DNA from 3 places in the Serratia sp. K1WW1 genome. Region 3 is predicted to be linked to each of the others. Evidence: predicted binding sites of a transcription regulator. Region 3 holds the regulator's gene; each other region holds the start of a gene.

Region 1 (10,907 bases), 500 kb from region 3:
AGGCGAGCGACAAATTGGTGAAGGCCGGGTTCTGTTGGGCGGCGAAAACCGTATCGATCAGGGCCAGCACATCATCCGCCGGTTGTTCTACCCGATTACTGGGTGCCGACGCCGTTTTCAACGCAGGCAAGGTCGCCCGCACGTAAAACCCAGACTGTGGCCGCGCCTCTATCAGACCCCGGTCTTCCAACTGGCGATAGGCTGCCACCACGGTATTGATGCTGACGCTGTGGCTCTGCGCGCAACGGCGCACCGAAGGCAGGCGGCTACCGGGCGGTAAAGTGCCACGGTGGATAGCGGCCGCCAATGTCTCCGCCAGTTGCAGGTAGCGGGTTTCGGGGATCTCATCAAGCAGGGTCACAATTTCTCTCCAGGCAATGGGTACAGTTTAAAATTAGCGAAACTGTAACCATGACAATAGCTGATTTCTGGTTCTGTCACCATCGCCACACAGCCCTTATGCTGGTGATCACTCCCAATCATGTATGGAAAACTTATGCTGGACTCTGCTTTTATCAGTTACGTGACCGTGATGTCGATTACTCCTGGCCCCAATAACCTGCTGCTGGCCTCGTCCGGCGTCAATTTCGGCCTGCGGCGTACCCTGCCGATGGTGTTTGGTATCAGCCTGGGCTGCGCAACACAGTTAGCCCTCACCACGCTATTACTGGCGCTGATCCTGAACTGGGCCGATGCCATCCGCTTTCCGCTGGCGGTGATGGGTTGTGCGTACCTGCTGTGGCTATCGTGGAAACTGTATAAGGCGGCATCACCGGATGCTAAACAGCAGGCGCGGCCAATGCACTTTATCGGCGGAGCCTTGTTCCAGGCGGTGAATCCGAAAGCCTGGCTGATGGCCATCAACGTGGCGATCCTGTTCACACCTCATGAGGGGGCGACGCTGCATCAGACGCTGTTAACCATCGCAGGCTTCACCGCGGTGAATATCCCCTGCATCTTGATTTGGGCGTTGATGGGCGATCGGCTGCGCCACGCTCTGCGTGTGACCTGGAAACTGCGGTTATTTAACGGCGTGATGGCGGGCTTAATGGCAGCAACCGCGTTATGGCTGCTGTTTGACGAGTGGCGGACGCTGATGGCTTAAGGCTTTTGAGCACCGAGCGGGGAGAGCCGGGAGGGTTGCTTGGCGCCGATTTCCGCCAACAGCTCGGTAATCGACAGCACCATGGTGGAACGCACCATCTGCTGGTAACGCTGGTGTTGCATGGCGATCAGCGATTCATCCGCCTCGCCGGGCTGTAGAAAAGTGGGGACCGGCGGCAAAGCGCTGACGCAATGGAGCTCGCCGAAGGGGCCGAGTATCTCATCATCAATAAAGCGATATTCCGAACCGTCGTGGTTCAGCTCTTCACGCATCGCCATCAGCAGTTCGGCATCTTCGTATTCGTGGCGGGAAATCACCCCCAGCCCGTACATCAGCTTCAGACGAACCGAAAGTTCACCAAGCGGCCCGGCACCGGACAACAGAGGTTCGACGGCATATTTCACCGCATAGTCATCTTTACGAAAAACCTGCACCACCAGGACGTTAAGCGCTTCTGCCAGCAGCTCGACCGCTGCGATCAGAAAACTGCGCACCGTCTTGCCAGCGTTCAGCTTTTCCAGAACCTTGTTTTCGAATGCCTGTGTCTCGATCATCTTCGCTTTTCGAATCGCGTGGGCGGTGTGGTCACTCAGGCGCTCCCCGTTAACCGCAGGGAGTGAGCCAGAATGGGGAGCAAAGACGCCTTGCCCCCTCACCCTACCCCTTATCCGTGGGGAAAGGGAATGGGGTTGCTTACACTGGTTTGATATCACAGCGTTTACTGCAAGGCGTTATACACAGCAACCGCCTCTTCCACAACCTTGCTGTCGGCCGGTAAACCGGAAATTTGCGCCAGCGCGGCTTTTGGACCCAATTTTGTCAGCAAGTCTACCAGTTCTTGTGCCTGTGGGTCCTGCTCGCTGCGGTAGCTCATGGCGGCGGCAATTCCCTTGATCAGGTTGGCGTGCGGCAAGCCGTATTCCAACGTGCCCATCAGCGGCTTGATCAGGCGATCGCCCGCGCTCAGTTTGCGCAGCGGCTGACGACCCACGCGCTCTACGTCATCGTGCAGGTACGGGTTTTCGAAGCGGGACAGGATTTTGTTGATATAGGCGGCATGCTTGTCGGCGTCAAAACCGTAGCGCTTGATCAGCACCGCACCGCTCTCTGCCATCGCCCCTTTGACCACCTGACGGATGACCGGATCGAGGATCGCATCACGAATGGTCAACAGCTTGGCGCGCTGGCCCAGGTAAGCGGTGATCGCATGGCCGGTATTGAGGGTAAACAGCTTACGCTCAACAAACGCCATCAGGTTGTCGGTCAGTTCCATGCCGGCGATGGCTGGCGGTTGCCCCTTGAATTGGGTCTGATCGACGATCCATTCGCTGAAGGTTTCCACCGTCACTTCCAGCGGATCGTTGCTGCCCGCCTCGGCTGGCGGCACGATACGGTCTACGGCAGAATCGACAAAGCCGATATGCTGCTCAACCCAGGCTTGCTCATCCTGTGGCAGTGCGTCGAACACATGTTGCTTAAGTTGGCTGGTACCACGCACCATGTTTTCACAGGCGATGATATTCAGCGGTTGAGTATTGCCTTGCTGATGGCGCAGGATCAGGCCTTTGGCGATAGTCCCGGCAATTCTGGCGAGGATCTGCGGACCAACGGCGGTCGTGACGATATCAGCCTGGGCAATCAGGGCCACCGCCTCTTCGCTACCGCTGTTAACGGCACTGACGTTATTCACCTCTTCAACGCGCGCCTGCTCACCCACCACATGTACCTGGTAGCTTTTGCGTTGGTTCAACGCGTCCAGCACCGTCTGGTTAACGTCAGCAAAAGTCAGTTCGGCGTGCGCGTCGGCAAGCAGTTTGCCAATAAAGCCACGGCCAATATTGCCGGCTCCGAAGTGTAATGCTTTCATATTCCACCCTTTCTTAATGTAGAAAGGTGCAGCAAGCTGCACCCTTTAAAATAATTCTGTTATCAGGCCTTTTTACCGCCCAGCAAATCCAATACTTCCTGGACGCTGGTGGTATGCGCCAGCCGCTCGATGACGGTTTCATCATCCAACGCATTGGTCAGGCTGGTGATCACCTGGATATGCTCGTTGTTACGTGCTGCGATACCGATAACCAGGCGCGCCACCTCATCCTCTTCGTCACCGAAACGTACGCCCTGTGGATACTGGCAGAACACCACGCCGGTGCGCAGCACACGGTCTTTGGCTTCGATGGTGCCATGCGGCACGGCAATGGATTCGCCCAGATAGGTAGAGGTCAACTTTTCACGTTCCAACATGGCCGGAACATATTCTGGCTCGACGTAGCCGCCCTTCACCAGTTGCTCACCGGCAAAACGAATCGCCTGCTCTTTATCAATGGCCTGCAAGCCGAGGAACACGTTGCTTTCACCCAGTTTGAACAGGTTCTGTTCGCTAGCTTCAAAGCTGTCATCCAGGGTAGAGATAACCTTCTGCTCGGTTTCGCTGGTCTTGTTAGCGGCCACCAGGCGGGCGGTCAAATCACTGTACAGATGGCTGTCCAGGAAGTTGGTCAGCGAGATGTGCTGGGCCTGCGGCGCATGGCGCATCGCACGCTCGGTCAGATCGCGGTGAGTGATCACCAGATCCACATCTTCCGGCAGGCTGTTGATCGCGCTATTGGTTACGGAGATATTCTTCAGCCCCGCGTCCGCCACTTTCTTGCGTAGCACCCCAGCCCCCATGGCGCTGGAACCCATACCCGCATCGCAAGCCACGATGATTTTACGCACGGTGCTCAGATCGCCGTCTACCGCTGCGTTTACCGCGGCACCGCCTTTAGACTGGGCTTTCATGTCCTGGATACGGCGGGTCGCCTCTTCCAGATCGTCTTCCTCTTTCACTTTTGAGGTTTTCAGCAGGAAAGATGAGACCACGAAGGAGACCAGGAACGCCGCAAATACCGCCGCCAGGTTGGCGAAGTAGGCGCCTTTTGGCGTCATCGCCAGCACCGCCAGGATAGAACCAGGGGAAGCAGGAGATACCAGGCCGCCGTTCAGCAGGGTCAGGGTGAATACGCCGGTCATACCGCCCAGAATAACCGCCAGGATCAGACGTGGATTCATCAGCACGTAGGGGAAGTAGATTTCGTGGATACCACCCAGGAAGTGGATGATCGCCGCACCGCCAGCAGACTGCTTGGCACTGCCACGGCCGAAGAACATATAGGCCATCAGCACGCCCAAACCTGGGCCTGGGTTGGCTTCGATCAGGAAGAAGATTGATTTACCGGTTTCCGTCGCCTGCTGGATACCCAGCGGTGAGAAGATGCCGTGGTTGATGGCGTTGTTCAGGAACAGGATTTTCGCCGGTTCAACGAAGATCGAGGTCAATGGCAGCAGGTTGTTGACCACCATGATATGCACGCCAGCCGCCAGCACTTTGGACAGTGCTTCGACCAATGGCCCGATACCCATAAAGGCCAGGATTGCCAACAGCATACCGATGATGCCAGCGGAGAAGTTGTTGACCAACATCTCGAAGCCGCTCTTGATCTTGCCGTCAACCCAACGGTCAAAATGCTTGATCGCCCAGCCACCCAGCGGCCCAACAATCATGGAGCCGAGGAACATCGGCATATCTGCACCGACGATCACGCCCATGGTGGTGATGGCACCGACTACGCCGCCACGCTCGCCGCCCACCAGTTTACCGCCGGTATAACCGATCAGCAGTGGCAGCAGGTAGGTGATCATTGGCCCAACCAGCTTGGCTAACGTCTCGTTTGGCAGCCAGCCGGTAGGAATGAATAGCGCAGTGATGATACCCCAGGCGATGAATGCGCCAATGTTGGGCATCACCATGTTACTCAGGAAACGGCCAAAGTTTTGCACTTTAACCTTGATGTCTGGTGAAAACATAAACACACCCCTATTGTTACGCGCTGACAATAAGAGCGCGCGATAATTGTTGTAACGTTCTAGCCCTGTTGATGCTGTTTGCGAAACGGACTCTACCACGCTCCTTTTACTACGCGAACCTCACGGAATTTTTGTGATCACCATCACTAACATTGCCCCTATACCCCAGTGTATTTAGTGATACACATCACACTTATCCGGTGTAAAAAAAATACAACGAGAAGATATACCGGCTAAAAGCACCTAAAACGTGACTTTAATCACACTTTAAACCTTGATGTTTGTTTTTGAAATGTGACAAGAATCACAATTTATTTTACATCCGACCACCGGGCCGTGGCCTGAACTGACATCTTCCCTGTGAGCATCCACACCGTCGGGAAATAACCATGGCGTGGATGAAAGAAAACTACATTAAGAAATGTGATGAATAACTGAAGTGTAGTACAGAAAATACGTGGGGGAAGGAGGGCCAAGGAGTTGGAAAAAAGCGGAATAATGTATGTGGTACCAAATGCTGGCCCACATACATTGTTTAGAACGAAGGTTACTGCATTACTGCCAGCACGGTTTTCTGTGCGTTCAGCAAGTCCTGCTGCTTGGCCACCAGATTGGACATCATGGTGTTGTACTGCGTCGCCTGCTGCTGGGTGCGGAACTGTACGCCACCGTTGTTGAAGCTGACCTGATTGCCCTGGGCCTGCAGGAAATCCCCTACCTGTACCAGGTCTTGGACAAAACCGGCGGTGGTTGGGATCGCTGGCATCAGCGCATTGGCCGGTGCGGTAACAATCTTGTCATACGCCTGGTTATACACCGCTTTCAGATCATCCGGCTGTTTCAACGCCGCATGAGCGGTATCCGCCTGCGCCTTGGCAGTCTGGATCTGCTGGCCCAGCAGGTTTAACGCACCGATCGACTGTTGCAGGCTATCGCGCTTGCTCATGTAGTCCTGCGCGGTACGGATCTGATTAACCTGCTCCAGCGCCGGGGTCAGGCTGGCGTCCACCGACTTGGTCAACTGCTGGGAAAAGCCCACCAGAATGGCGTAATCGCTGGTATAAGCACCGAATTTCTGTTTCTGATCTTCGCTCAACGTCGGGATATGTACGCCACTGCGCATGACCGTATTCTGTAAGTAATCAACGAATGCCTTGCGCTGCTCCGGCTCTTTATCGCCGCAGGCGGTCAGTTGCATAACCACCAACAATGCCAACACCGGTGCCAGCCAACGCGCGAAACTTCTGCTCTGGATCCCTACAGCCATGTGACATAACTCCTGTTATAAACGTGTCTTTTATCGGATTCCATGCCGTCTGCCGCCCTCCGTGCGTCTACAAGAATAGATCAACTGCCAGCGATACGAAATGTGATTGTGCGAGGCTCGCAGAATAACTCACCGTTGCGCGGCCGCCATCAGAGAAGAAAAAGCGCCCGCAGGCGCTTTTTCTTGGGCTTTACACCATTATTGCAGTACGGAGATATCCGCGACCTGCAGGAACAGTTCACGCAGCTTGCTCAGCAACGTCAGGCGGTTCACCCGCACCGCTTCATCTTCTGCCATCACCATCACGCTGTCGAAGAACGCATCTACGGTTTCACGCAGTGCGGCCAGTTCAACCAGCGCTTCCTGGTAGCGGCCTTCGGCGAAGAACGGTTGCAGCTTATCGCGCAGCACCACCAAGTGGGTTGCCAACTTCAGCTCGGCCGGTTCTTTCAATACCGATGCGTGGACCTGGTCCAGCAGCGTATCGCTGGATTTGGCCAGGATATTGGAAACGCGCTTGTTGGCAGCCGCCAATGCCGCGGCTGCGTCCAGCGTACGGAAATGCGTCACCGCTTTTACCCGCGCATCGAAGTCTGCTGGCTTGGTTGGGCGACGAGCCAACACGGCCTGGATGGTATCCACCGCGTGACCTTCTTCCTGATACCAGGCGCGGAAACGGCCCAGCATAAAGTCGACAACCTCATCTACGACCTTGGCGTTGGTCAGCTTGTCGCCATACAGACGTACAGCCTCTTCGGTCAGGATCTGCAGATCCAGCGGCAGGTTTTTCTCAACGATAATACGCAGCACGCCCAGCGCAGCACGGCGCAGTGCGAACGGGTCTTTATCGCCTTTTGGATGTTGCCCGATGCCGAAGATCCCGGCCAGGGTGTCCATCTTGTCGGCAATCGCCAACGAGCAGGCCACCAACGATTGCGGCAGCTCATCACCGGCAAAGCGTGGTTGGTACTGTTCGTTCAACGCTACCGCCACGTCTTCGGCTTCACCGTCGTGGCGCGCATAGTGCATGCCCATGACGCCTTGGGTGTCGGTGAATTCGAACACCATGTTGGTCATCAGATCGCACTTCGACAGCAGCCCCGCACGCGTAGCGTGGTTGACGTCGGCCCCGATCTGGCTGGCGATCCAGCCCGCCATGGCCTGAATACGGTCGGTCTTGGCACGCAGGGTGCCCAGTTGCTGTTGGAACAGCACGGTTTCCAGACGCGGCAGGTTGTCTTCCAGGCGTTGCTTACGGTCGGTATTGAAGAAGAATTCGGCATCCGCAAGACGTGGGCGCACGACCTTCTCATTACCGGAGATGATTTGCTGCGGATCTTTCGATTCAATATTGGCGACGAAGATAAAGTTCGGCAGCAGTTTGCCCGCGGCGTCATACACCGGGAAATACTTCTGATCGCCCTTCATGGTGTACACCAACGCTTCCGCTGGCACCGCCAGGAATTTCTCTTCGAACTTGGCGGTCAGCACCACTGGCCATTCGACCAACGAGGTGACCTCTTCCAGCAGGCTCTCGCTCAGATCGGCTTTACCGCCAATCTGCTGTGCAGCCAACTCGGCATCACGCTTGATCAAGGATTTACGGGTTTGATAATCCGCCACCACTTTGCCGCGCTCCAACAGGATCTGCGGGTATTGATCGGCATTATCGATGGTGAATTCGGCTTCACCCATAAAGCGGTGGCCGCGAATAGTGCGGGCAGAGTCGATACCCAGCACGGTGCCTGGGATCAGTTCTGCACCCAGCAACATGGTCACGGTATGCACAGGGCGGACGAACTGGGTTTCTTTATCGCCCCAGCGCATCAGTTTCGGGATTGGCAGCTTGGACAGCGCAGTGCTCACCATACCGGCCAGCAGTTGCTGGGCAGATTGGCCTGGCACATGGGCGCGATACAGCAGCCATTCGCCTTTATCGGTCACCAGGCGTTCGGCCTGATCGACGGTAATACCGCAGCCACGCGCCCAACCTTCGGCCGCTTTGCTCGGGTGGCCGCTGGCATCGAACGCCTGGGCAATGGCTGGGCCGCGTTTTTCAACTTCACGATCGGCCTGCGCAGCACTCAGATCCGCCACTTTCAACGCCAGGCGGCGCGGAGCGGCAAACCACTTCACTTCGCCATGTTCCAGGCCAGCGTTGTCCAGTTCAGCAGTAAAGTTGGCGGCAAAGGCTTCTGCCAGTGAGCGAAGAGCCTTCGGCGGCAGCTCTTCCGTGCCGATTTCCACCAGGAAAGTCTGTTGTGTCATAGCTGCCTCTACTTCTTGTTACACATTGGGAAGCCCAACGCTTCGCGGGAAGCGTAGTAGGCCTCGGCAACGGCTTTGGTCAGCGTGCGAATACGCAGAATATAGCGCTGACGCTCGGTTACCGAGATCGCCTTGCGTGCATCCAACAGGTTGAAGGTATGAGCAGCCTTGAGGATACGTTCATAAGCCGGCAGTGGCAGCGGTTTCTCCAATGCCAGCAGCGTTTGTGCTTCCTTCTCATACTGCTCGAAGCAGGAGAACAGGAAATCAACATCGGCGTATTCGAAGTTATAGGTGGACTGCTCCACTTCGTTCTGATGGAACACGTCGCCGTAGGTGGTAACGCCCAATGGACCGTTGCTCCACACCAGATCGTAGACGCTGTCCACGCCCTGGATGTACATCGCCAGGCGTTCCAGACCGTAGGTGATCTCACCGGTGACCGGTTTGCACTCCATACCGCCAACCTGCTGGAAATAGGTAAACTGCGTGACTTCCATGCCGTTTAACCACACTTCCCAACCCAGACCCCAGGCACCGAGCGTCGGGTTTTCCCAGTTGTCTTCCACAAAGCGGATATCGTGGATGGTCGGATCCAGACCCAGTTCCTTCAAGGAACCCAGGTAGAGTTCCTGAATGTTTTCTGGCGATGGCTTAATCACCACCTGGAATTGGTAGTAGTGCTGCAGGCGGTTCGGGTTTTCCCCGTAACGGCCGTCGGTTGGGCGACGAGACGGTTGCACATAGGCGGTGGCCATTGGCTCCGGGCCCAGTGCACGCAGGCAGGTCATCGGGTGGGATGTCCCCGCGCCAACTTCCATGTCCAGCGGTTGCACGATGGTGCAGCCCTGGCGCGCCCAATAGTCCTGTAGTGTCAGGATCAGACCCTGAAAGGTCTTGGTATCAAACTTTTGCATGTTGATTTCGCACGCGATACAAGTGGATTTAACAGAATGGGTCAGTATACCCGTTGACCGTAAGATATACAGCCAGAATCCCGCAGCAAGTGTCAATCTTCGTGAAAAAAGCACGCTTCGCGGCCAGTTAGGAAGGGATTGGGTCGATAGCTGTTGCCTGAACGGAGTTTAGCCAGGCGATAAGCCTCAATTTAGGGTCGGCACAAGCAGTGGTGTTTAATACCGCTACCCCCCCCGCCGATGATCATCGACACGTTCAAGCCGGAAGGCAACGTTGAGCTCCTGGCCACTCTCATTCCCGCTCGGAAAGCACCGGCCTGATGAGCTTCAGTTCGACACCAAGCCTGATGGCATGTTTGGCATTGGTAACGCCTAATTTTTTGACCACGTTGCCGATATGATATTTTACGGTAGTGAGCTTGATCCCCAAAATCAGCGCGATTTCCTGATAGGACTTTCCCATGCTTGCCCAGTAAATCACCTCATTTTCACGCTTGGAGAACAGCTCTTTTTGGTTGATTTGGTCATCATCACTGGTGTTATTCAGCTCGTGATAGAGTGCGGTCAATTTATCATGTACGGTGATCAACAGCATTTGCAGTTTATGTTGGTTCTCTTTGATAATCTCTTCTATATTTTCGTCACAGGAGTCATCCATAAAAAGAGACAGCACCACCAGATTATTGTTATGATCGTGCAACACAAACGTATAGCCATTGATGATGTTATAATTCTTGGCCATATCAAAAATATTGGGGTGTTTTAACCCAGAGTCGTTCTTAATATTTTCATCCCAGACGAAAGGGGTCACTCGCCGGGATGTCGTAATCAATACCGGATCGATAAACTGGTAGTTATTTGCGGTGTAAAACTCAAACCATTCTGTTTTGTTGGAAATGATGGCAAAATCGGCAGGGTTTATTTTGCTCATGATCGCATAAGCGTACTTTATGCTGTTATACTCTTGTAAGTTCGCTTCCAAATAACTCTTTATGACTGAGTTAATAAATTCATTATTAAAGAATAAACTCGACACGCAAAGTCTCCTTTTTGAAATTCTCATTACAAATTTCAGAGCACAGCATTGAAGTAATATTTTATCATAAAAAAAACAGAAAACTAATAGTGAGTAAAAAAAATCCGTGAGCTTTTTAATCAATAACACCGTGATGATTTTAATGCTTGATCTATTTAATGAAATAACCGTGTTTTTTTAACTGCGCTCCCCCAGCCTGATTTTTTCACTGCGTTAATAACGGATTTACGACAGTCTGCGTGATAGAATTTTAGTTGCTAAAGTGTTTTAATTGGGTGTTTTTTTGCCAAAATGTTAACATTCGGAAAAAAAACAGCGCGTCATATCTGATAATAACTGACTTTCTGATTGTTGATACCGGGTTAAAGCTAAAAAACGAATGATAGGGGCTGAGATTGATACGTTTTTTATATATTTCAGGCACGCAAAAGCGCTCCCACTCGTTGGTTGGCGAGCGAGAGAACAATT
Region 2 (10,907 bases), 1.6 Mb from region 3:
TCAATCTGTGAGAAAATTCACAGATTATTAACATAGTGCCGTCTATGCTCTAGTCGTTTTCCAGCGCAAAGGCTCTTGCCAGCCAAGCTTTTAATCTGGCGCTGACACAGCATCACAGGAATAACAAGCAACACGGATGACAGAAATTCATTTGAAACTGCCACGCCCAACTGTGTGCATTGTGGCTAAAGGCTTAATACCGAGTACGACCCTCTACAAACCGGAGACAGACAATGAATAAGAAGGTTTTCACCCTGGCCGCGCTGGCCGCAAGCATGATGTTTGGCGCAGCTGCGCATGCTGATACCCGCATTGGCGTCACGATTTACAAATATGACGACAACTTTATGTCGGTGGTGCGTAAGGCGATCGAGAAAGATGCCAAGGCTTCTCCGGATGTCACGCTGCTGATGAATGACTCGCAGAATGACCAGTCCAAGCAGAATGACCAGATCGACGTGCTGATTGCCAAAGGCGTAAAAGCGCTGGCGATCAACCTGGTGGACCCTGCCGCCGCTCCGGTGGTGATTGACAAGGCACGTGCCAACGATATCCCGGTGGTGTTCTACAACAAAGAGCCTTCCCGCAAGGCGTTGGATAGCTACGACAAAGCCTATTACGTTGGTACCGACTCTAAAGAGTCTGGCGTGATCCAGGGTGAACTGATTGCCAAACACTGGAAAGCCAACCCAGCCTGGGATCTGAACAAAGACGGTCAGATCCAATATGTGCTGTTGAAAGGCGAGCCAGGCCATCCGGATGCAGAAGCGCGTACCACCTACGTGATCAAAACGCTGAATGAAAAAGGCGATAAGACTCAGCAGCTGCAGATGGACACCGCGATGTGGGATACCGCTCAGGCTAAAGACAAGATGGACGCCTGGCTGTCTGGCCCTAACGCCAACAAGATCGAAGTGGTAATCGCTAACAACGATGCGATGGCCATGGGGGCGGTTGAAGCCCTGAAAGCTCACAACAAGAGCAGCATTCCGGTCTTTGGTGTCGATGCCCTGCCAGAAGCACTGGCAATGGTGAAATCCGGGGCGATGGCCGGTACCGTGCTGAACGATGCCGACAATCAGGCAAAGGCGACCTTCGATCTGGCGAAGAACCTGGCCGCGGGCAAACCTGCTGCTGACGGCACCCAATGGAAGATCGTCGATAAAATCGTGCGTATTCCTTACGTGGGTGTAGATAAAGATAACCTGTCTCAGTTTGTGAAATAAACCGAGATAGAGAGAAATGCCCCCGCCGGTATTTAGGCGGGGGAACTTATTAGAAGAACCCGTTAATTCTCCACTGCTGCAAGCCAGCTTGGGAGAGTGCTGGTTCCAGAATTAGCCAGGACTATTTATGGCCGAAAACTCTCGTGAGTGGCTACTGGAAATGACGGATATCAGTAAGTCGTTTCCCGGCGTAAAGGCATTAGACAAAGTGAATTTACGCGTACGTCCAAACTCCATTCATGCACTAATGGGGGAGAACGGCGCCGGAAAATCCACCTTATTAAAATGCCTGTTTGGCATTTATAAAAAAGACTCCGGCAGTATTCTGTTTCAGGGGCAGGAAGTCGATTTCAAAAGTTCCAAAGAGGCGTTGGAGCAGGGCGTTTCGATGGTGCATCAAGAACTGAACCTGGTGTTGCAGCGTACCGTGATGGACAACATGTGGCTGGGGCGTTACCCGACCAAAGGGCTGTTTGTCGATCAGGACAAGATGTACAAAGACACCAAGGAAATTTTCGACGAACTGGATATTGATATCGATCCCCGCGCCAAAGTCGGCACGCTGTCGGTATCCCAGATGCAGATGATCGAAATTGCCAAGGCGTTCTCCTACAACGCTAAAATTGTGATTATGGATGAGCCAACCTCTTCTCTGACCGAGAAGGAGGTGAATCATCTGTTCACCATTATCCGTAAGCTGAAGGAGCGTGGCTGCGGCATCGTGTATATCTCGCACAAGATGGAAGAGATCTTCCAGCTATGCGATGAAATCACCATTCTGCGCGACGGCCAATGGATCGCCACCCAGCCGCTGGAAGGGCTGGATATGGACAAGATTATCTCTATGATGGTTGGGCGTTCGCTGAGCCAGCGTTTCCCCGATCGTCAGAATACGCCGGGTGAGGTGATTTTAGAGGTGAAAGGCCTGACCTCTTTGCGCCAGCCTTCGATCCGCGATATCTCCTTTGACCTGCATCAGGGGGAGATCCTGGGCATTGCCGGGCTGGTGGGCGCCAAGCGCACCGACATTGTGGAAACTCTGTTTGGCATCCGCGAGAAGGTGGCCGGCACCATCAAGCTGCACGGTAAAAATATCAACAATAACAGTGCTAACGAAGCCATCAACCACGGTTTTGCCCTGGTGACGGAAGAGCGTCGTTCCACCGGTATTTATGCTTACCTGAATATTGGCTTTAACTCGTTGATTGCCAATATTCGCCAATACAAAAACAAGATGGGCCTGCTGGATAATAACCGGATGAAAAGCGACACCCAATGGGTGATCGATGCCATGCGGGTGAAAACGCCGGGCCACCATACCAATATCGGTTCGCTTTCCGGCGGTAATCAGCAAAAGGTGATCATTGGCCGCTGGCTACTGACACAGCCGGAAATCCTGATGATGGATGAGCCAACGCGCGGTATCGACGTGGGGGCCAAGTTTGAAATTTACCAGTTAATGACCGAGTTGGCGAAGAAGGGCAAGGGGATCATTATAATCTCTTCCGAAATGCCGGAGCTTTTGGGAATTACCGACAGAATATTGGTGATGAGTAATGGTCAGGTTGCGGGCATTGTGAATACCAAACAGACCTCGCAAAATGAAATATTGCGGCTAGCCTCCTTGCATCTTTAAGGATCGTAATTATGAGCGCACTGAATAAAAAAACCTTGTTCACCTATTTTAAAGAGGGTGGCATTTATCTGGTCCTGTTGGTGTTACTGGCGATTATTATTATCCAGGACCCAACCTTTTTAAGCCTGATGAACCTGAGTAATATCCTGACCCAATCCTCGGTGCGTATTATCATTGCGCTGGGCGTGGCCGGGCTGATCGTTACGCAGGGGACAGACCTTTCCGCCGGGCGTCAGGTAGGGTTGGCAGCGGTAATTGCCGCGACCCTGCTGCAATCGATGGATAACGTCAACAAAGTGTTCCCGCATATGGAAACCTGGTCGATCCCGCTGGTGATCTTGCTGGTTTGCGCCGTTGGCGCGGTGATTGGCCTGGTCAACGGCTTGATTATTGCCTATCTCAACGTGACGCCGTTTATCACCACGTTGGGTACCATGATCATCGTTTATGGGATTAACTCCCTGTATTACGATTACGTGGGGGCTTCACCGGTGGCCGGTTTCGATCCGAAATTCTCCACCTTTGCCCAAGGGTTCTTGCGATTCGGTGACTTCAAGCTGTCATATATCACCTTCTACGCCATTATTGCGATCGCCTTTGTCTGGGTGCTGTGGAATAAAACCCGCTTCGGCAAGAATATCTTCGCCATCGGTGGTAACCCGGAAGCGGCGAAAGTCTCTGGCGTCAACGTCCCGCTGAACCTGATCATGATTTATGCGCTGTCCGGGGTGTTCTATGCCTTTGGCGGTTTACTGGAAGCGGGCCGTATCGGTAGCGCCACCAACAACCTCGGCTTTATGTATGAACTGGATGCTATCGCGGCCTGTGTGGTCGGTGGAGTGTCGTTCGCCGGTGGGGTAGGTACGGTGCTGGGCGTGGTGACTGGGGTGATCATCTTTACCGTCATCAACTACGGCCTGACCTATATAGGCGTGAACCCTTACTGGCAGTACATCATCAAGGGTAGCATTATCATCTTCGCGGTAGCGCTGGACTCCCTGAAGTACGCCAAGAAAAAATAAGTCTGTTTTGCGCTTTACGATAACGGCCAGCATCTGCTGGCCGTTTTGCTTTTGCTATGTAACACGGCAGATATGCCATCTTACTGTTATTCCATTCGTCGCTGTTCCCCCTCACCCCAACCCTCTCCCCAAAAAGGAGAGGGGGCAGAACGGAGCTGCGTTCAGGGACAGGAGTTTATTTGTGGCCATGACGCATTCGGTGTTGTGGTCAGACGCAGGAGTTAATCTGTGGCACGTACGGTCCCCTCTCCCTGTGGGAGAGGGCTAGGGTGAGGGGCAATCGCTTAAGCGTGAGGTGAAACTCAGCTCTTCTTCTGCTGCTGAGCCTTAACCTTTTCTGCCGCCAGCTTGTGCTCCAGCTCTACCAACTGCTCCGGCGACACCGCCGGATAACCCGGTGCATCTTCCGGCACCTTGTGCATCGCAGATATCGGGATTAATGGGCCAAGGAAGCGGGGCTCACGCTTGAGGATATACAGATCGGTCAAGGCTCCCAGGCGGGCAAAGATCTCGCGCACGCGCACCGTCATCATATTTTTTGGCGAAGGTACCGCATAGCATTGCGCCTGGATGCCCATATGCAGGGCGATAAACAGGGCGCGCTCGCAGTGGAATCGCTGGGTGATGATGATGAAGTCGTTGGTATCGAACACCTTGCGCGTACGGACAATGGAGTCGAGGGTACGGAAACCGGCATAGTCGAGCACGATATCGCTAGGCGCAACGCCAGCGGCCAGCAGATCGCGGCGCATGGTCATCGGTTCGTTGTAGCTTTGCTGGGCATTATCGCCGCTCAGCAGCAGGTACTTCACCTTGCCGCTGTTATAGACGTTGATCGCCCCTTGAATACGGTAGCGGTAATATTGGTTAAGCACTCCGGTACGGTAATATTTGGAGGTGCCAAGCACCACCCCCACCTGACGGTGTGGTAGCGTTTGCATTTCTTCGTAAATGTAAGGCGCGGTTTTCCAGCTTATCCAGCGATCGAGCGCGATAGCCGACAGCATCAGCACCGAAATGATGATGAACAGGCTGATTATCAGGCGTTTCCACATGTTGATGCCTTGCGCGAACGAGGGCTAAAGTAAGACTCAAGGCTACTTTACCTGCCCGGCAGACGCAAGCAATGAGCCGTTTACCGCAGTGGTTACGCTGTATTTTTCAGCATATTCCTGTCTTGGTATGAGAATCGGGCCTGACTAACAGGCCCGGTGAGGTACTTAGAACGAGGTACGCTTGTAGATACGATACTGCGGGCGCCAGAAGTTATGCTCGATGGCTTTAGACAACGCCTCTTCCGACGTCACCACTGCTACACCCTGCAACTGGGCGGCTTTGCCCACTTCCATCGCGATGCATTTGGATACGCCTTGAATATCATCGATATTCGGCAGCAGTGCGCCGTGGCCGTCGGTAGCCAGCGGAGAACAGTCGGCCAGGGCACGGCTGGCGGCCATCAGCATGGCATCGGTGACCCGTTTTGCCCCTGCAGCCAATACGCCAAGGCCAATCCCCGGGAAGATATAGGAGTTGTTGCACTGGGCAATCGGGAACAACTGGTCTTTATAGGTTACCGGTGAGAACGGGCTACCGGTGGCGACCAGTGCGGCACCGTCGGTCCAGTTGATGATATCTTCTGGCCGGGCTTCCACGCGGGAAGTTGGGTTGGACAGCGGCATCACGATCGGGCGTGGGCAATGCTTGTGCATCTCACGGATCAGCTCTTCGGTAAACAGCCCCGGCTGACCAGAGACGCCGATCAGCACGGTCGGCTTGGCGTTGCGCACCACTTCCAGCAGGGAGATCGCATCGCTTTCCACCTGCCATTGATCCAGATTGGCACTTTTCTGCACCAGCTTGCTCTGGAAATCGAGCAGGTTCGGCAGCTTATCCGTCAGCAGGCCAAAACGGTCAACCATAAACACGCGAGAGCGGGCTTCTTCTTCGCTCAGCCCTTCAGATTTCATCTGGGCGATGATCTGTTCGGCAATCCCACAGCCTGCGGAGCCTGCCCCCAGGAAGGCGACGGTTTGATCGCGCAGTTGGCTGCCAGCGGCACGGCTGGCGGCAATCAGGCTGCCCAGCGTCACGGCGGCGGTGCCTTGAATATCGTCGTTGAAGCAGCACAGCTCGTCACGATAGCGATTAAGCAACGGCGTGGCGTTGTTCTGGGCGAAATCTTCAAACTGCAGCAGCACGTTCGGCCAACGACGTTTCACCGCCTGGATGAACTCTTCCACAAAGGCGTGATATTCGTCGCCCGAAATACGTGGATGACGCCACCCCATATAGAGCGGATCGTTCAGGCGTTGTGGGTTGTTGGTGCCCACGTCCAGCACCACCGGCAAGGTATAGGCCGGGCTGATGCCGCCACAGGCGGTGTACAGGGAGAGCTTACCGATCGGTATGCCCATGCCCCCGATGCCCTGGTCGCCCAGGCCAAGGATGCGTTCCCCGTCGGTGACCACAATCACCTTAACGTTCTGCTTGGTGGCGTTTTGCAGCATATCGTCGATGCGATCGCGGTTCGGGTAGGAGATAAACAGCCCACGTGCGCGGCGATAGATGTCGGAGAAATGCTCACAGGCTTCGCCCACGGTTGGCGTATAGATGATGGGCATCATCTCGCTCAGGTGCGAATCCAGCAGGCGATAGAACAGCGTTTCGTTGGTGTCCTGGATATTGCGCAGGTAGATGTGCTTGTCGTTATCGTTCTTGAAATCCTGATACTGACGGTAAGCGCGTTCCACCTGTTCTTCGATGGTTTCTATCGCTTCCGGCAGCAGGCCGTGCAGGTTGAAGTTACTGCGCTCTTCTTCGGAAAAGGCGCTGCCTTTGTTCAGTAACGGGAACTCCAACAGAATGGGGCCAGCGTAGGGGATGTAGAGAGGGCGTTTGCTTTCGTATTCCAGTTCCATCAGTTTTACTCTTTGCCTAGGGTAAGCTTTATTACTGCCGATCCTAAGATATCGGCAAAATATGTACAGCATTTGTTAGTAAATAATGAGGAATTGTCGCTTGTTGCTGGTTTTTTAGCCGGATTGCGGCGGAGCACGGTGGCTCCGCCTGAGGGATCAGAAGGTCACGCGTTGGACGTCTTCGCAGCCCAAGGCCGCCAGGGTGGCGCGGGTGGCATCCCACTGCGTCAGGATTGCTCCTTCAGCTTCGGCCAATACGGCACGGCGTACTTTCTGGCAATCACCACCGGAGACATTCATCAGGATCAGTGCGGCCTGCAATGGCGGCAGGCTAGGGTTGAACGCGGCGTTTTCTGCATAGCGGCCAGCGTAAACCTTGCCGTCTTCGGCTTCCAGCGCTACGCCGCTATGGGCGGTGCTGTAAGGGGCATGGCTGCGGTTGGCGGCATCCAGGGCCGCTTTCGCCAGTTCATCATCCAGCGTCAGTTGGAAACCGTGATCGACCGGATCCATCAGCAACTCGCTGATTTGCAGATCTTTCGGGCCGAAGGAGTAAGGCAGGTAATCACCCAGCGTGGCGGTTGCCCGTGCAGGCAAGTGGATCTCCAACTCGGTACCGCTGTTAAGCTCATTCATAAATTGGCGGCAGTGGCCGCAAGGCGAGTAGTTGACGGTGACCGCAACCAGTTTGGCTTCGCCGCGCAGCCAGGCATGCGTGACAGCGCACTGTTCCGCGTGCACGGTTTGTTGCATAGGCGCACCACGGAATTCCATGTTGCCACCAAAATACCAGTTGCCGCTGACGCCACGCGCCACCGCCCCAACGTGGAAATGCGAAATCGGCGTTAACGAGCAGGCCGCCGCCAATGGCAGCAGAGCAAAGGCCAGAGCATCGTCATCCAACCCGCACTGTTGCTTGATCGCCGCAATCTGCTCGGCCTTGAACATGGCTGCGAAATCAGGTGCATCTAAATAGGGCAGCAGGGCGGATTGCAAGGCCGCAGGCAATTCGCTGTAGGCGGAGTGAAAGCGAGAATGCATAAGGAAGTCTCTCTACAAGTTAACGGGTTAACATTCTAGGCAACCGGCCCACAATAAAGTGTGACTAATATCTATTTTTTAATGAAACAACTGCAATGAAACTTATAAATGCGAGACGTGTCGCAGGTTTTTAGCCGTTAACCAAACAGCCGCAGTAGTATCGGGAACACGAACGGCGCGGTCAGCGAAGTGATAATCCCGCAGATAACCAGAGCCAACGAACTGAATGCGCCCTGTTGGTAATCCATTTCTACGCAGCGTGCTGTACCCAACGCATGCGAAGCGGTCCCCATCGCCAAACCGCGCGATGAATTGGTGTTGATCCGCAACAGACTAAGCAGAGAATGGCCGAAAACCGCCCCCAGAATACCGACAAAAATCACGCACACCGCGCTGATGGCCGGGATGCCGCCAATCGACTCGGCTACCGCCATGGCTATTGGGGTCGTCACCGACTTTGGCAAGATCGAGGCGGCAATTTCAGGTTTGGCCCCCATCAGCAGGGCAATGGCACCGCCGCTGATCATTGCGGTCATGCTGCCAATAAAGCAGACGGTGATGATGGATTTCCAACGCGCGCGGATCTGATGGATCTGCTCGTATAGCGGAAAAGCAAGGGCGACCACCGCCGGTTGCAGCAGATCGTTGAGGATTTTGCTGCCTTGAAAATAGCGTTCATAAGGAATGCCGGTCAGCAACAGCAGCGGGATAATCACCGCCATCGAGACCAATAATGGGTTCAGCAATGGCATGTGGAGCTTTTGTGCCAGCTTGCGTGCCGCGTAAAACACCACCAGGGTCAGCGGTAAAGACCACCAGATATTTTGCATCATTGCTCATCCTCCGCATTTTTTGCTTTACCGAGGATGGGACGCTCGCGATGGAAGTAATGTGAAGTATAGCCAACCACCACAAACACCAGCAGCGTACTGATCAGGCAAGACACGATCAGCGGAGCCAGATCGTCAACTATCTGGTCGTAATACTTCATGATGCCGACGCCGATTGGCACGAACAGCAGCACCATATAACGGATAAACAGATGGCAGCCAGGCTTGACCCATTTGGCCGGTAAAATTTGTGAGGAGAGCAGGGCAAACAGGATCAACATCCCGATAATACTGCCGGGGATGGCGATCGGCAGCAGCGCCGCAATGGCGTTACCGGCGAACAGGCTGAGGTAGATCAGCACGATCGCCCTGACATATTTCCAACACAGGTTAAATAGGTTGCCCATAGTGCATTCTCGTTGATGTTGACGTATTCATCATACAATTAAACTGTGAGCTACGCCACAAAACGCATCATGAATTCTCGCTATGCCTATCATGCCATTTTGGCAAGATTGTGGCCCGCCTTAAGTGTAGCGGGCCAGGCTATTCCGCGCTGCTTAGGCTGGCAAGCGGCTTTTGCTGTTCCGCCAACCGATGGCCGAGGAAGAAGAACAGTAGGCTGAACAACGCGGCGGCGATCAACACCAGGAACATTACTGGCGGTGGCGCATAGCTCAGCAGGAAACCGCACATCACCGGGTTGATGGCTCCCCCCAGATTGCTTAGGCTCTGCACGCCGTAATAGCTGCCTTTCAGGTGCTGTGGGGCGATAAAGTCGATAAACATATATTCAACCGGAATGACGATGATTTCCCCCAGGGTGAAAATCGCCATGGCCAGCACCCATAGCCATATCGAAAGGCCTGCCAGCATAAAGCCGATCAGCCCCAGGACGAAGAACAGCGTGCCCAGCATCAGCCAGCGCAGCATGTTGTCCTGGCGCATACCGCGGCTCAGCAGATACTGCAGGGCGATCACGATGCAGGCGTTGACGATCATCACCACGCCAATCACTTTGTAAGCAAATTCGGCATCGCTAACGATGATCAGATACTGCGACAGATAACCGGTAAATTGGCCAAATACCACCGCGCCTAATGTGCTGCCAAGGGTGAAATAAATCAGCCGCCGATCGCCGCGCAGCACATTCAACGTCTGGCGGAAGTTGAGAACCGACGGTGGAGTGTTGCCGGTGTCTTCTATCGGTGGCGATGGATAGCTGCGCAGGCGGAAGCTCAGGGTTATCACAGTCAGTAACGCCAACCCGCCGGACAGGTAGAACGGCAGCAGTGGGCTGTAACCGGCTACCATCACGCCCAATGATGAGCCGACGGCCCAGCCGACGTTCACTAGCGTATAGTTGATCGAGAAGGCCTTGATACGCTGATTTACCGGCAGCCAACTGGCAAAGCAGGCCTTGATGGCGATGCTGAGCACCGCATAAGCGGTATGTAGGATGGCCAGCACCAGGATAACGCCAGCGGGGTGCGAGACCCATGGGATAGCAAAAAAGCTCAGCGAAAATAGCAGGATGGCCAGCAGGATCAACGGATTTTTATTAAAGCGATCGACCAGATAGCCGCCATAAAAGCTGCTGATGATGCCGATAGTCAGGCTGACGCCCAAGATAATACCCACGCTTTTCGGCAGCAGGTGGAAGTGCTCGGTCAGGTAAATGGTGATAAAGGGCAGCGTGACACCACGGCCTATGGTCAGCACCAGCGAACTTGCCAGCAATATCTTAATCAGTGGGGGGAATCCCTTCATAACCAAACCTGTTGATGCATACAGTTATTACGTCAATGCAACTACAGTAGCTTATTTTGTGGTGCTGAGAAGGGGCGAACGGAAAAATTGTTTAAAAAAAAGAGGCTACGTCTGTAGCCCCTCGGTAAAACAGCATTATTTACCGGATTTGGCCTGCAGGGTGGCAAACCAGGGTTGGATGAAGTCTTCACTGCTGCCCCAGCCTGTAATAATTTTACCCAGCGAAGCTACGTTGATTGGACCGGTCTGGCTGACCAGCAATGCCTGCGGGATGGCGGCGGCCTTAAACTGATAGGTGGCAGGCGTTGGCTCGCCTGCTAGCTTGTTGGCAATCAGGCGCAGGTTGACGGCTCCGATCAGCTTGGTATCTACCGCGACGCTGACCTTCCACGGGCTACCGGCTTCGCGCATCAGTTGCAGATCCTGGTTGGAGATATCGATGCTGTAGAGCTTGATCTCGGTGC
Region 3 (10,907 bases):
TGTATGAATCCTTTCGCCCCCTGACCGGGGCCAGTAATCCACACCTGCAAACCCTGCTGCCACGGCTGGTGCGCCGCCGCATACAGCTGCAACCCCATTGGCAACGGCTGGAGCTGCCGGACGGCGATTTCGTCGATCTGGCCTGGAGTGAAGATCCGCAACTGGCGCGCGAGAAACCTCGCGTGGTGCTGTTCCATGGGTTAGAGGGTAATTTCTACAGCCCTTACGCACATGGGCTGCTCAATGCCTGGCGCGAGCAAGGCTGGTTGGGCGTGGTGATGCATTTCCGTGGTTGCAGCGGCGTGCCCAACCGTAAGCAACGCATCTACCATTCCGGTGAAACGGAAGATGCCCGCTTCTTCCTGCGCTGGTTGCGTGACAGCTTTGGCGAAGTGCCAACGGCGGCGGTCGGGATTTCCCTTGGCGGCAATATGCTGGCCTATTATCTGGCCCAACAGGGCAATGACAGCCTGCTACAGGCGGCAGTGGTCGTTTCCGCCCCGCTGATGCTGGAACCTTGCTCGCTCCGCATGGAACAGGGATTCTCACGCGTTTATCAGCGCTACCTGCTGGGCCAACTCAAGCAAAATGCCACCCGCAAGCTGCTGCACTACCCAGGCACCTTGCCGTTGGATCTGTCGCAACTGAACAAGCTGCGGCGCATTCGCGAGTTTGATGATGTGATCACCTCGCGCATTCACGGCTTCAGCGACGCGGTCGATTACTATCGCCGTTGCAGCGCCCTGCCGCTATTGCCGCAGATAACCACGCCGCTGCTGATCATTCACGCTAAAGACGATCCGTTTATGACCGATGCGGTGATCCCCGACCTCGCCAGCCTGCCGCCTAATATCGAATATCAGCTGACGGAGTGCGGTGGCCACGTCGGCTTTGTCGGCGGCACCTTGAAAAAACCGCAAATGTGGCTGGAGCAACGTATCCCAGCCTGGCTTTCTCCTTTTTTGGAACCCACCAAGTGATTATTCCCTGGCAAGAAATTGAACAAGAGACTCTCAACAGCCTGATCGAATCCTTTGTATTACGCGAAGGAACCGACTACGGCGAGCACGAACGTTCGCTGGAACAGAAGGTCGACGACGTGCGCCGCCAGTTGAAAAGTGGCGAAGTGGTGCTGGTGTGGTCAGAGCTACATGAAACCGTCAACATCATGCCTCGCGGGCAGATCCGCGCCGGGCAGGAGGAAATTTAGTCTTATTGCGCGCTATGACTGAGGGAAAAAATCAGGTAACAATGCAGTATTGCAAACCAACGCGCACAATTTCGCCTTGGGCGAAAGGGTATCAGCCATACTAAAAATCTCATTCTGAGCCTGCGCATTTAATACGGAGTGACCCTCGATCATGTCTGCCAAACATCCCGTTATCGCGGTGACCGGTTCCAGCGGAGCCGGCACCACCACCACCAGCCTGGCGTTTCGCAAGATTTTTCAGCAGCTAAACCTGCGCGCTGCCCAGCTGGAAGGCGACAGCTTCCACCGTTACACCCGGCCGGAAATGGATGCGGCAATCCGTAAAGCCCGCGATATGGGCCGCCATATCAGCTACTTCGGCCCGGAAGCCAACGACTTTGGCCTGCTGGAGCAGAGCTTTATCGAATACGGCAAGAACGGCACCGGCCGCTCACGTAAATATCTGCATACCTACGACGAGGCGGTGCCTTACAATCAGGTTCCTGGCACCTTCACGCCTTGGGAGCCACTGCCCGCCCCCACGGATGTCCTGTTCTACGAAGGGCTGCACGGCGGCGTAGTGGCCGATCAGATCGACGTAGCCAAACATGTCGATCTGCTGGTCGGCGTGGTGCCGATCGTCAACCTGGAGTGGATCCAGAAGCTGATCCGCGATACCGGCGAGCGTGGCCATTCCCGTGAGGCGGTGATGGACTCGGTAGTCCGCTCGATGGAGGATTACATCAGCTACATCACGCCACAGTTCTCGCGCACCCATATCAACTTCCAGCGCGTCCCGACGGTGGATACCTCCAACCCGTTTGCCGCCAAGGCGATCCCTTCTCTGGACGAAAGCCTGGTGGTGATCCACTTCCGCGGTCTGGATCAGATCGACTTCCCTTACCTGCTGGCGATGCTGCAAGGATCGTTTATCTCGCATATCAATACGCTGGTGGTGCCGGGTGGCAAAATGGGGCTGGCAATGGAGCTGATCATGGCACCGCTGGTGCAGCGGCTGATGGAAGGCAAGAAGATCGAATAAGTTATCGGGCGCGGCTAATTTCCGCGCCCGCCGTCGTTAGCGCATCAACAGGTGGCGGATAAAACCGACGTGCAGTTTCACTCCGATCTGCATCGCCGCCTCATCCAGTTTAAAACGGGGATTATGTACGCCGTAGGTGGCACCGATCGCCTCGTTACCGCTGCCGATAAACAGGAAGCACCCCGGCACTTTCTCCTGATAGGAGGAGAAATCCTCGCTGCCAAACATCGCGCTGGTCAATTCCCGCAACGCCTGTGGCCCTACGGCTTCGGCCACCACCTCGCGCGCAATGGCGCAGGCATCAGGGTGGTTATTGCCGATGGTATAGCCACGCGTCCAGTCAACCTTGTAGCTGGCACCGTGCGCCTGGCTGATCCCAGCGACAGTTTGCTCAACCAACAGCGGCACCCGATCACGGACTTCCTGATTATGAGTGCGTAGCGTTCCTGCCAACCGGGCGCTGTCTGGAATGACGTTATAGCTGTCACCTGCCTGGAAGGTTGCCACCGTCAACACCGGGGCATTTAACGGATCAAGCTTACGTGCCACGATCTGCTGCAAAGCGCTAACGATTTCCGCACCAATCGGCACCGGATCGATACACAGATGCGGCATCGAGCCATGCCCCCCCTTACCCTGCAACACAATGTCGAAGTTATCGCTGGAGCCACTGAACACGCCCTGCTTCATCCCCACCTCACCGGTCGGGAAGTTGGGCATGACATGCAGGCCGAAGATCATCTTCACGCCATCCAGAACCCCCAGGTCTACCAGCTGTTGGGCTCCGCCCGGTGGCACTTCTTCGGCATGCTGGAAGATAAAACGCACCGAGCCTTGCAGCTGCGCCTGCAACTGGCACAGCACGCTGGCCGCGCCCAGTAACATCGCGCTGTGGGCATCATGACCGCAGGCATGCATCACCCCTGGCCGGGTCGAGCAGAAAGGTTCGTCGCTTTCCTCCTGGATCGGCAAGGCGTCAATATCGGCACGCAATGCATAGCACGGCCCCGGCGCTGCGCCCTGCAATTCGGCAACCACGCTATTCGGCGTAGGACGGGTGATCTTCAACGGACCAAGGCTAGCCAGTTGTCCGGCTATGTAATCTGCCGTCTGCGCCTCTTGAAACGACAACTCCGGATTCGCATGGATATGACGCCGCCACTGCAATACCTGTTGTTCCACACCGTCAATCAGTTGTTCAATGTTCATGTGCATACTCCTTAATTCAGTGCCGGTTGGCGTGCTTTGCCCGCCAATGGCAGGATCACCAGCCCGGAAACCACCATAGCCAGTGCCAAAAAGATAAACGTCGTCATGTAGTTGTGGCTGATGGTGATCAGATATCCCATGGCGATAGGGGCCACAAAGCCACCCAAGGTGCCGCCGGTGTTAATCAGCCCCATCGCTGCCCCCATCACTTCCGTAGGCAAGCGCTTCATAGGCAAGGTAAACACCGTGACGAACGAGGCCATCAGGAAGATATAACCCAGGAACAAGAACAGGCTGGCCGTCAGAGCCGATTCGCTGGTAAACACCAGCCAGATGCACAAGGCGCTGAGCAGGGAACTGAAGAAGATCACCCACGGCTCATGCCCTTGCAGGTAGCGCCCGACCAGCCAGCCGGTGCCGAGTGAGGAGATCCAGATCCCCAGACCGCCGGCTGCCACCACCATGCTGGAGACGTCAAGCGGCATTCCGCGCTGCTGTACCAGGAATTTCGGCAGCCAGGCCATCAGGCCGTACGACGGGATGTTGATACAGAAAATCGCCACAAACAGCAGCAGCACGATTGGGTTTTTCAGCAGAGCCTTATAGTTGGCTGCGGCTGCCCCAGCTTTGGCGGGCGCCACCTGTGGCGGATTGGGCACCAGCCACAAGATGCAGGCGGCAATCAAGAATGCCAACAGGCCAAGCGCAGAGAACGACCCACGCCAGCCGATGTGATCCAGGCAATAGACCGCGACCAGCGGCCCGACGGTCATCGCCAACCCGGCGGAGGACAGCAGAATGGACTGCGCGAAGGTGCGCTGTTCCAGTGGGAAATTCGCCACCACCGCCTTGGCGCAGGAACACGGATAGCCGGAGTGGCCAATGCCGGACAGGAAGCGGAACGTCACCAGCAGGCCCAGGCCGAACCCCAGAATGCCAAAGCACAGGGCGAATCCCCCCAGCAGCAGTAACGAGCTGCACAGCACTTTCTTAAAGCCAAAGCGGTCATTGAGCCAGCCCGCCGGTATCTGGAACAGGGAATACGCCAGGAAAAACATCCCGGTAACGTAGCCCAGTTGTTCCGGCTGTAGATTGAACTCGCGTTCGATAGGTAGCAGCGCAAAACCCATCACGGTTTTATCGATGTACACCACGACATAGCCCACAAACAGCAAAAAAATCATTAGCGAACGATTTTTCATCGCCGATATTCCTTTAAGTTATCACCCAGGCTGCCCACCAGCGTGGCGGGCGTAGTTTAATAATGTGATCCAGGTCACTTTATAGTTTTAATAACAGTCACTTACATCAACGCGCTGAAATTATCGCCTTTTGCCGAGCGGCATAAGATACAATTTTGTAAGGGGTGATGCTTTTTATTGATAGGGTGGGGAATGCGCTATTTACCGAAGTTACAGCAGTTGAAAGTCTTCCAGCAGGTGATCCGCAGCGGCAGTATTCGCGGGGCGGCACGCGCGCTGGAGCAATCTCAACCGGCGGTGAGCCGCACCATCCGTGAACTGGAACAGATCCTGGAAACCCAGTTGATCAATCGCAGCAGTCAGGGAATGACGCTGACCGAAACCGGCCGCGCCTTCGCCCTGCGAATGCAGTTGATCCTGGAGGAATTGCAGCGCGCCGCCGACGAGATCCAGCAGTTGAATCAGCATTCGCAAGGTAACGTCGCCATTGGCTGCTCTTCGCTACTCGCCCTGACGGTATTACCGGAACTGGTCGAAGCCTTTAAACAGCCGTTTCCGCAGGCCAATCTCCTAATCCGTGAAGCGCAGCTTTCTACGCTACTGCCAGCATTGCGCGAAGGCCGCCTGGATTTTGCCGTGGGTACCGTCAGCCCGGAACTTCCTCTGGAGGATCTGGTGCGTGAACCGCTGTTCAACGCCTCTTTTTGCATTATCGCACGCCAGGGGCACCCACTGGCGCAGGCCACCTCGCTGGACGAACTGCGTGAGGCCAAGTGGTTATTACCGGAAACCGATATGGGTTATTACCAGCAGTTGCGTGCGGTATTAGGCACCTTCTATCAGCAATTGAGCCGTTCGCCCATTCGCTCGGACTCGGTGACCTGTGGCTTGAATATGGTGCTGGAGGCGGATTATCTGACTATCGTGGCGCGGGCGATGAGTGCACCGTTCCATTTGCAGCATCGGCTGGTGGCATTGCCTATCGACACCTTGCCACAAGCGCAATATTGCGTGCTGTATTCACAGAAATCGCCGCTAACCGTGACGGCACGGCGATTTCTTGATTTATTGCGTGCACACTGCCTGCGCTACCCTTGGTAGGATCAGGCCACTTCGCGGATTTCGAAGCTGTGGGTAATGCTGGCGGCTTTACCCAGCATCAAGGAGACGGAGCAGTATTTCTCGGCAGAAAGATCCACCGCACGCTCGACAATCTTATCGGTCAGCCCTTTGCCGGTGACGATAAAATGCAGATTGATATGGGTAAACAGACGCGGTGCTTCTTCACGACGCTCGGAGGTCAGTTTTACCTCACAGTCACGCACATCGTTACGCCCTTTTTGCAGGATCGACACCACATCGATGGCGCTACAGCCGCCGACGGACATCAACACCATTTCCATCGGGCTTGGCGCTTTATCGCCTGCGTTGCCATCCATCAGAACCTGGTGACCAGACGCAGACTCACCCAGGAATGTCAGCCCTTCTACCCACTTAACTCTTGCCTGCATGTTACACACTCCGGTTAATTTCTTAAAAACAGGGTACGCTTTCGCATACATTCTGGCAACGTAACCTGACGCTAATCATGCTGAAGCGAGACAACACAAGACACCCGCCTCACTCTGTGCTACAAACAGAGCCGCAATAACTCTTTCCAGGTCACCGATTTCAGGGATATGTCCAAGGAAAGGCCCCTATATTGGTTTGTTAACAGAATGTAGCTTGCAGCTCTCCCTGCAAGTTAATATGCTAGAGCACAAGCGTATTTCTATAACACGCCTCAAAACCTGTTGATAGCCACAATTAAAACACCGGGCTATAAGCACGTTTTACAGGGAACTCTGACCCCTGTGATACAAGGCAGCGATAACAACAGAGGATAACAGCGAATGGTTCTCGGCAAACCGCAAACAGACCCGACTCTCGAATGGTTCCTGTCTCATTGCCATATCCACAAATATCCATCGAAGAGTACGCTTATTCACCAAGGTGAAAAGGCCGAAACGCTTTACTACATCGTCAAAGGCTCCGTCGCGGTGCTGATTAAAGATGAAGAAGGCAAAGAGATGATCCTGTCCTACCTTAACCAGGGGGATTTCATCGGCGAGCTAGGATTATTTGAAGAAGGCCAGGAGCGTAGCGCCTGGGTACGGGCCAAAACCGCCTGTGAAGTGGCTGAAATTTCCTACAAGAAATTCCGCCAGTTGATCCAGGTTAACCCGGATATCCTGATGCGCCTGTCCGCACAGATGGCTAACCGCCTGCAAGTCACCTCAGAGAAAGTGGGTAACCTCGCCTTCCTTGACGTTACCGGCCGCATTGCACAGACCTTGCTGAACCTGGCAAAACAGCCTGATGCCATGACTCACCCAGACGGCATGCAGATCAAAATCACCCGCCAGGAAATTGGCCAAATCGTCGGTTGCTCACGTGAAACCGTCGGTCGTATTTTGAAAATGCTCGAAGATCAAAACCTGATCTCCGCGCACGGCAAAACCATTGTCGTGTACGGTACGCGTTAATCCCCAGAGAAACGGTGCAGCAATGCGCCGTTTCTTTACCTGCTGAATAGCCAACCATGTGGCGCCGCCTGATCTACCACCCGGAAGTCAACTACGCACTGCGGCAAACGCTGGTGTTGTGCCTGCCGGTGGCGTTTGGTTTGCTGATTGGCAACCTGCAACTCGGCATGCTGTTCTCGTTGGTGCCCGCCTGCTGCAACATTGCCGGGCTGGATACGCCACACAAACGCTTTTTCAAACGCCTGGTCGTGGGCGGCTCCCTGTTCGCACTCAGTAGCCTTCTGCTGCAACAAGCCTTGCTGTGGGATCTGCCGTTACCCTTGCTGATGCTGGCAATGGCGCTGTTGCTCGGCGTAAGCGGTGAGATCAGCCCGCTGCACGCACGCCTGCTACCAGCCGCATTGGTCGCCGCCATCTTTTCCCTCAGCATGGTAGGCACCGTGCCAATCTGGCATGCCCCTTTGCTGTATATCGTCGGCACCGCCTGGTACGGGCTGTTTACCTGGGCCTGGTTCAAGCTGTGGAAAGAGCAGCCGATGCGCGAATCTCTAAGCCAGCTGTATATGCAGCTGGCCGACTATTTTGAAGCCAAATACTCATTACTGACGCAGCACACCGATCCTGAAACTGCCCTGCCGCCGCTGTTGCAACGCCAGCAGAAAGTGATGGACCTGATCAGTCTGCTATACCAACAGCTTAATTTCCTGCCCCATGCCAATAACCTGGAGCAAAAGCGCCTGCGACGTACGTTTCAGGTGGCGCTCGATTTGCAAGAGCACATCACCGTCAGCCTGCATCTGCCGGAAGAAGTGCAAAAGCTGGTGGAGCAAAGCCAGGCCGAAGCGATTATCCGCCGCAACGCCCAGGTGATCGCCACGCGCCTGCGCGTTGTGGCCGACGATATTCTCTATCATCGGCACTCTGCGCGTTTCAGCATGAAGAATGAGCTGGCGGCGCTGGAAAAAGTGGCCTCACAGCATGCCGATAACCCGGTTGGGCAGTTCTGCTATTACCACTTCAGCCGCATCGCGCGCCTGCTACGCACTCAGCACCCACTTTACCGCCGCAATCTGATGGCCAATCAGTCACGCCTGCCTTTCTGGCCTGCGGTGGTGAGCTATCTGTCGTTTAAATCCAACGCCCTGCGCAACGCCGCCAGGCTGGGGGTCATTCTGGCGGCAGGCAGCAGCCTGGGTATGCTGTTCAACCTGCCAAAACCCTATTGGATCTTGCTGACCATCATGCTGGTCAGTCAAAACGGCTATAACGCCACGCGGGTGAGGATCCAGCACCGTGCCCTCGGCACGTTGGCCGGGCTGGTGATTGCCGCTGGACTGTTGCAACTACAAATGCCGGAAAGCGTGACGCTGAGTATCATGTTGGCCATCACCCTGGCGGCCTATCTGATCCTGCGGAAAAACTACGGGCTGGCGGTGATGGGCTTCACCGTGACCGCCGTCTACACCTTGCAGCTCCTGGCGCTGAACGGTACCCATTTCCTGGTTCCCCGCCTGATCGATACCCTTATCGGCTGCGTACTGGTGTTTGGCGGCACGATCTGGCTATGGCCGCAGTGGCAGAGTGGCCTGCTGCGTAAAAACGCCCATCAGGCTCTGGAGCACGATCAGACGGCACTGCGACTCTTGCTGGAAGAACAGGAACCCGACCCCAGCGAGCTGGCCTACACGCGCATGCAGGTCAATCAGGCACATAACGCCCTGTTTACCTCACTCAATCAGGCGATGCAGGAACCGGGGTTTGAATCGAATTATCTGGCTGATATGCGGCTGTGGATCACCCATAACCAGTTTATCGTTGAACACCTGAATGCGATGACCATTCTGGCGCGCGAGCACTATATGCTGACGCCAAAGCTGGCGCAGGAGTATCTGCAAACCTGTGAGATCGCCTTGCAGAGCTGCCAGCAGCGGTTGGAATATGACGGCCCGAGTACCAGCAACAGCATCATGCAGCCGCCAGACCTGCACCCGGACATGCCGGTCACCGAGATGGAACGCCATCTGCGGCGGATCCTTTCTCACCTGACCGTGATGCATACCATCTCGTCACTGGCGTGGCGCCAGCGCCCACATCATGGGATCTGGCTGAAGCGCAAACTGCGGGAAAGCTGAAGTTAGCGGGACCGCAGCCCCGCAGACTTGATTAGCCGTTAATCACATCCTGTACGGCCAATTCGAACAGCGCCATGCCTTCGTCGATATCTTTCAGCTCAACCACCAACGAAGGGGCAAAACGGATCACGTTTGGCCCGGCATTGAGGATCATCAAGCCACGTACAGCGGCGGCAGTGAGGAAATCACGCGCTTTGCCGTGATAGCCCGCCTTCAGTTCCGCACCGATCAACAGCCCCATGCCACGAATATCGCTGAACACATCGTATTTTTTACCGATCTCCTGCAAAGCCTGAACAAACAACCCGCGACGCTGCTCAATCCCGCTTAGCACCTCTGGCGTGTTGATCACATCCAACGCTGCCTCTGCCACTGCACAGGCCAGTGGGTTGCCGCCGTAGGTGGTGCCGTGAGTGCCAACCTGCATCACCGAGGCAATCTCTTCGGTAGTCAGCATCGCACTCACCGGGAAACCGCCGCCCAGCGCTTTAGCGGTGGTGAGGATGTCTGGCGTAATGCCGTAATGCATATAGGTAAACAGCTTGCCGCTACGGCCCATACCGCTTTGCACTTCATCAAACACCAGCAGCGCCTGATGTTGGTCGCAAAGTTCACGTACGCCCTTGAGGAAGACAGGATCGGCAGCGGTAATGCCCCCTTCACCCTGAATAGGCTCCATCACTACCGCACAGGTGTGATCGTCCATCACCGCTTTCACCGCGGCCAGATCGTTGAAAGGTACATGCACGATATCGGCCGGTTTCGGCCCAAAGCCGTCGGAATATTTTGGCTGCCCGCCCACGGAAACGGTGAACAGCGTACGGCCATGGAAAGCGTTATTAAACGCGATAATCTTGGTTTTATACGGGTTATGACGGGTGATGGCGTAATGACGAGCGAGCTTGAAAGCCGCTTCGTTAGCCTCCGCACCCGAGTTGGCGAAAAACACCCGGTCGGCGAAGGTGGCAGCGATCAATTTACTGGCCAGGCGCAGCGCGGGCTCATTGGTGAACACGTTGCTGGTATGCCACAGGGTTTCGCCCTGCTGCTTTAAAGCCTCAACCAGTGCCGGATGGCAGTGCCCCAACGCAGTCACCGCGATGCCACCAGAGAAGTCGATATACTCTTTCCCCTGCTGATCCCATACGCGGCTCCCCTTGCCCTTCACCGGCACAAACTGGGCGGGTGCATAAACAGGCAGGATAACCTGATCAAAGGTGCTGCGGGTAACTGCGGTTTTTTCGGTCATTACTGGCTCCAGGCGGCTAACTATCAAGTGAAAATATAATCACAAAATATGCATAAAAAACCAATCAAGGGCAAGCTTAAAAACCACTAACGGCTAACTTCCAAGGAAATTTCCCAGCAGTTGGTGCCCCTGTTCGCTGAGAATGCTCTCCGGGTGGAACTGCACGCCTTCCAGCGCCAGCGTCCGGTGGCGGATCCCCATGATCTCATCCCGTTCGCCGTCACGTTCGCTCCAGGCGGTCACCTCAAAGCACTCCGGCAACGTCGCAGCATCCAGGATCAGTGAATGGTAGCGGGTGACGGTCAGTGGATTATTCAATCCCTTGAACACGCCAATATTTTGATGGCGGATAGCAGAGG

What was found. Region 3 encodes CRP, which controls carbon source genes, mostly activating them, when cyclic AMP is high. Its sites were predicted from a motif close to ATGTGANNNNNNTCACAT; they were not measured.
Region 1: the regulator CRP is predicted to act here: its motif matches at 5,127-5,144, upstream of ACX9GU_RS00405 (PTS mannitol transporter subunit IICBA).
Region 2: the regulator CRP is predicted to act here: its motif matches at 9,124-9,141, upstream of ACX9GU_RS17910 (CidA/LrgA family protein).

What each region holds. Positions count from the first base shown of each region.
Region 1 is NZ_CM147697.1:81,827-92,733, reverse strand. Features, by position in the region: gene ACX9GU_RS00425 (aminotransferase-like domain-containing protein) at 1-361, opposite strand, end outside; gene ACX9GU_RS00420 (LysE family translocator) at 497-1,105, shown strand; gene ACX9GU_RS00415 (MltR family transcriptional regulator) at 1,102-1,659, opposite strand; gene ACX9GU_RS00410 (mannitol-1-phosphate 5-dehydrogenase) at 1,824-2,972, opposite strand; gene ACX9GU_RS00405 (PTS mannitol transporter subunit IICBA) at 3,035-4,951, opposite strand; gene ACX9GU_RS00400 (DUF3053 domain-containing protein) at 5,499-6,218, opposite strand; gene glyS (glycine--tRNA ligase subunit beta) at 6,417-8,486, opposite strand; gene glyQ (glycine--tRNA ligase subunit alpha) at 8,495-9,403, opposite strand; gene ACX9GU_RS00385 (helix-turn-helix transcriptional regulator) at 9,696-10,439, opposite strand.
Region 2 is NZ_CM147697.1:3,967,522-3,978,428, reverse strand. Features, by position in the region: gene mglB (galactose/glucose ABC transporter substrate-binding protein MglB) at 234-1,226, shown strand; gene mglA (galactose/methyl galactoside ABC transporter ATP-binding protein MglA) at 1,354-2,862, shown strand; gene mglC (galactose/methyl galactoside ABC transporter permease MglC) at 2,874-3,884, shown strand; gene sanA (outer membrane permeability protein SanA) at 4,187-4,939, opposite strand; gene ACX9GU_RS17925 (NAD-dependent malic enzyme) at 5,105-6,802, opposite strand; gene cdd (cytidine deaminase) at 6,959-7,843, opposite strand; gene ACX9GU_RS17915 (CidB/LrgB family autolysis modulator) at 7,981-8,676, opposite strand; gene ACX9GU_RS17910 (CidA/LrgA family protein) at 8,673-9,080, opposite strand; gene ACX9GU_RS17905 (MFS transporter) at 9,220-10,443, opposite strand; gene ACX9GU_RS17900 (sugar ABC transporter substrate-binding protein) at 10,579-10,907, opposite strand, start outside.
Region 3 is NZ_CM147697.1:5,552,708-5,563,614, forward strand. Features, by position in the region: gene ACX9GU_RS25290 (hydrolase) at 1-980, shown strand, start outside; gene ACX9GU_RS25295 (YheU family protein) at 977-1,210, shown strand; gene ACX9GU_RS25300 (phosphoribulokinase) at 1,362-2,231, shown strand; gene ACX9GU_RS25305 (amidohydrolase) at 2,268-3,446, opposite strand; gene ACX9GU_RS25310 (MFS transporter) at 3,452-4,642, opposite strand; gene ACX9GU_RS25315 (LysR substrate-binding domain-containing protein) at 4,835-5,743, shown strand; gene ACX9GU_RS25320 (OsmC family protein) at 5,746-6,153, opposite strand; gene crp (cAMP-activated global transcriptional regulator CRP) at 6,535-7,167, shown strand; gene ACX9GU_RS25330 (YccS/YhfK family putative transporter) at 7,224-9,299, shown strand; gene argD (bifunctional acetylornithine/succinyldiaminopimelate transaminase) at 9,331-10,548, opposite strand; gene ACX9GU_RS25340 (aminodeoxychorismate synthase component II) at 10,642-10,907, opposite strand, start outside.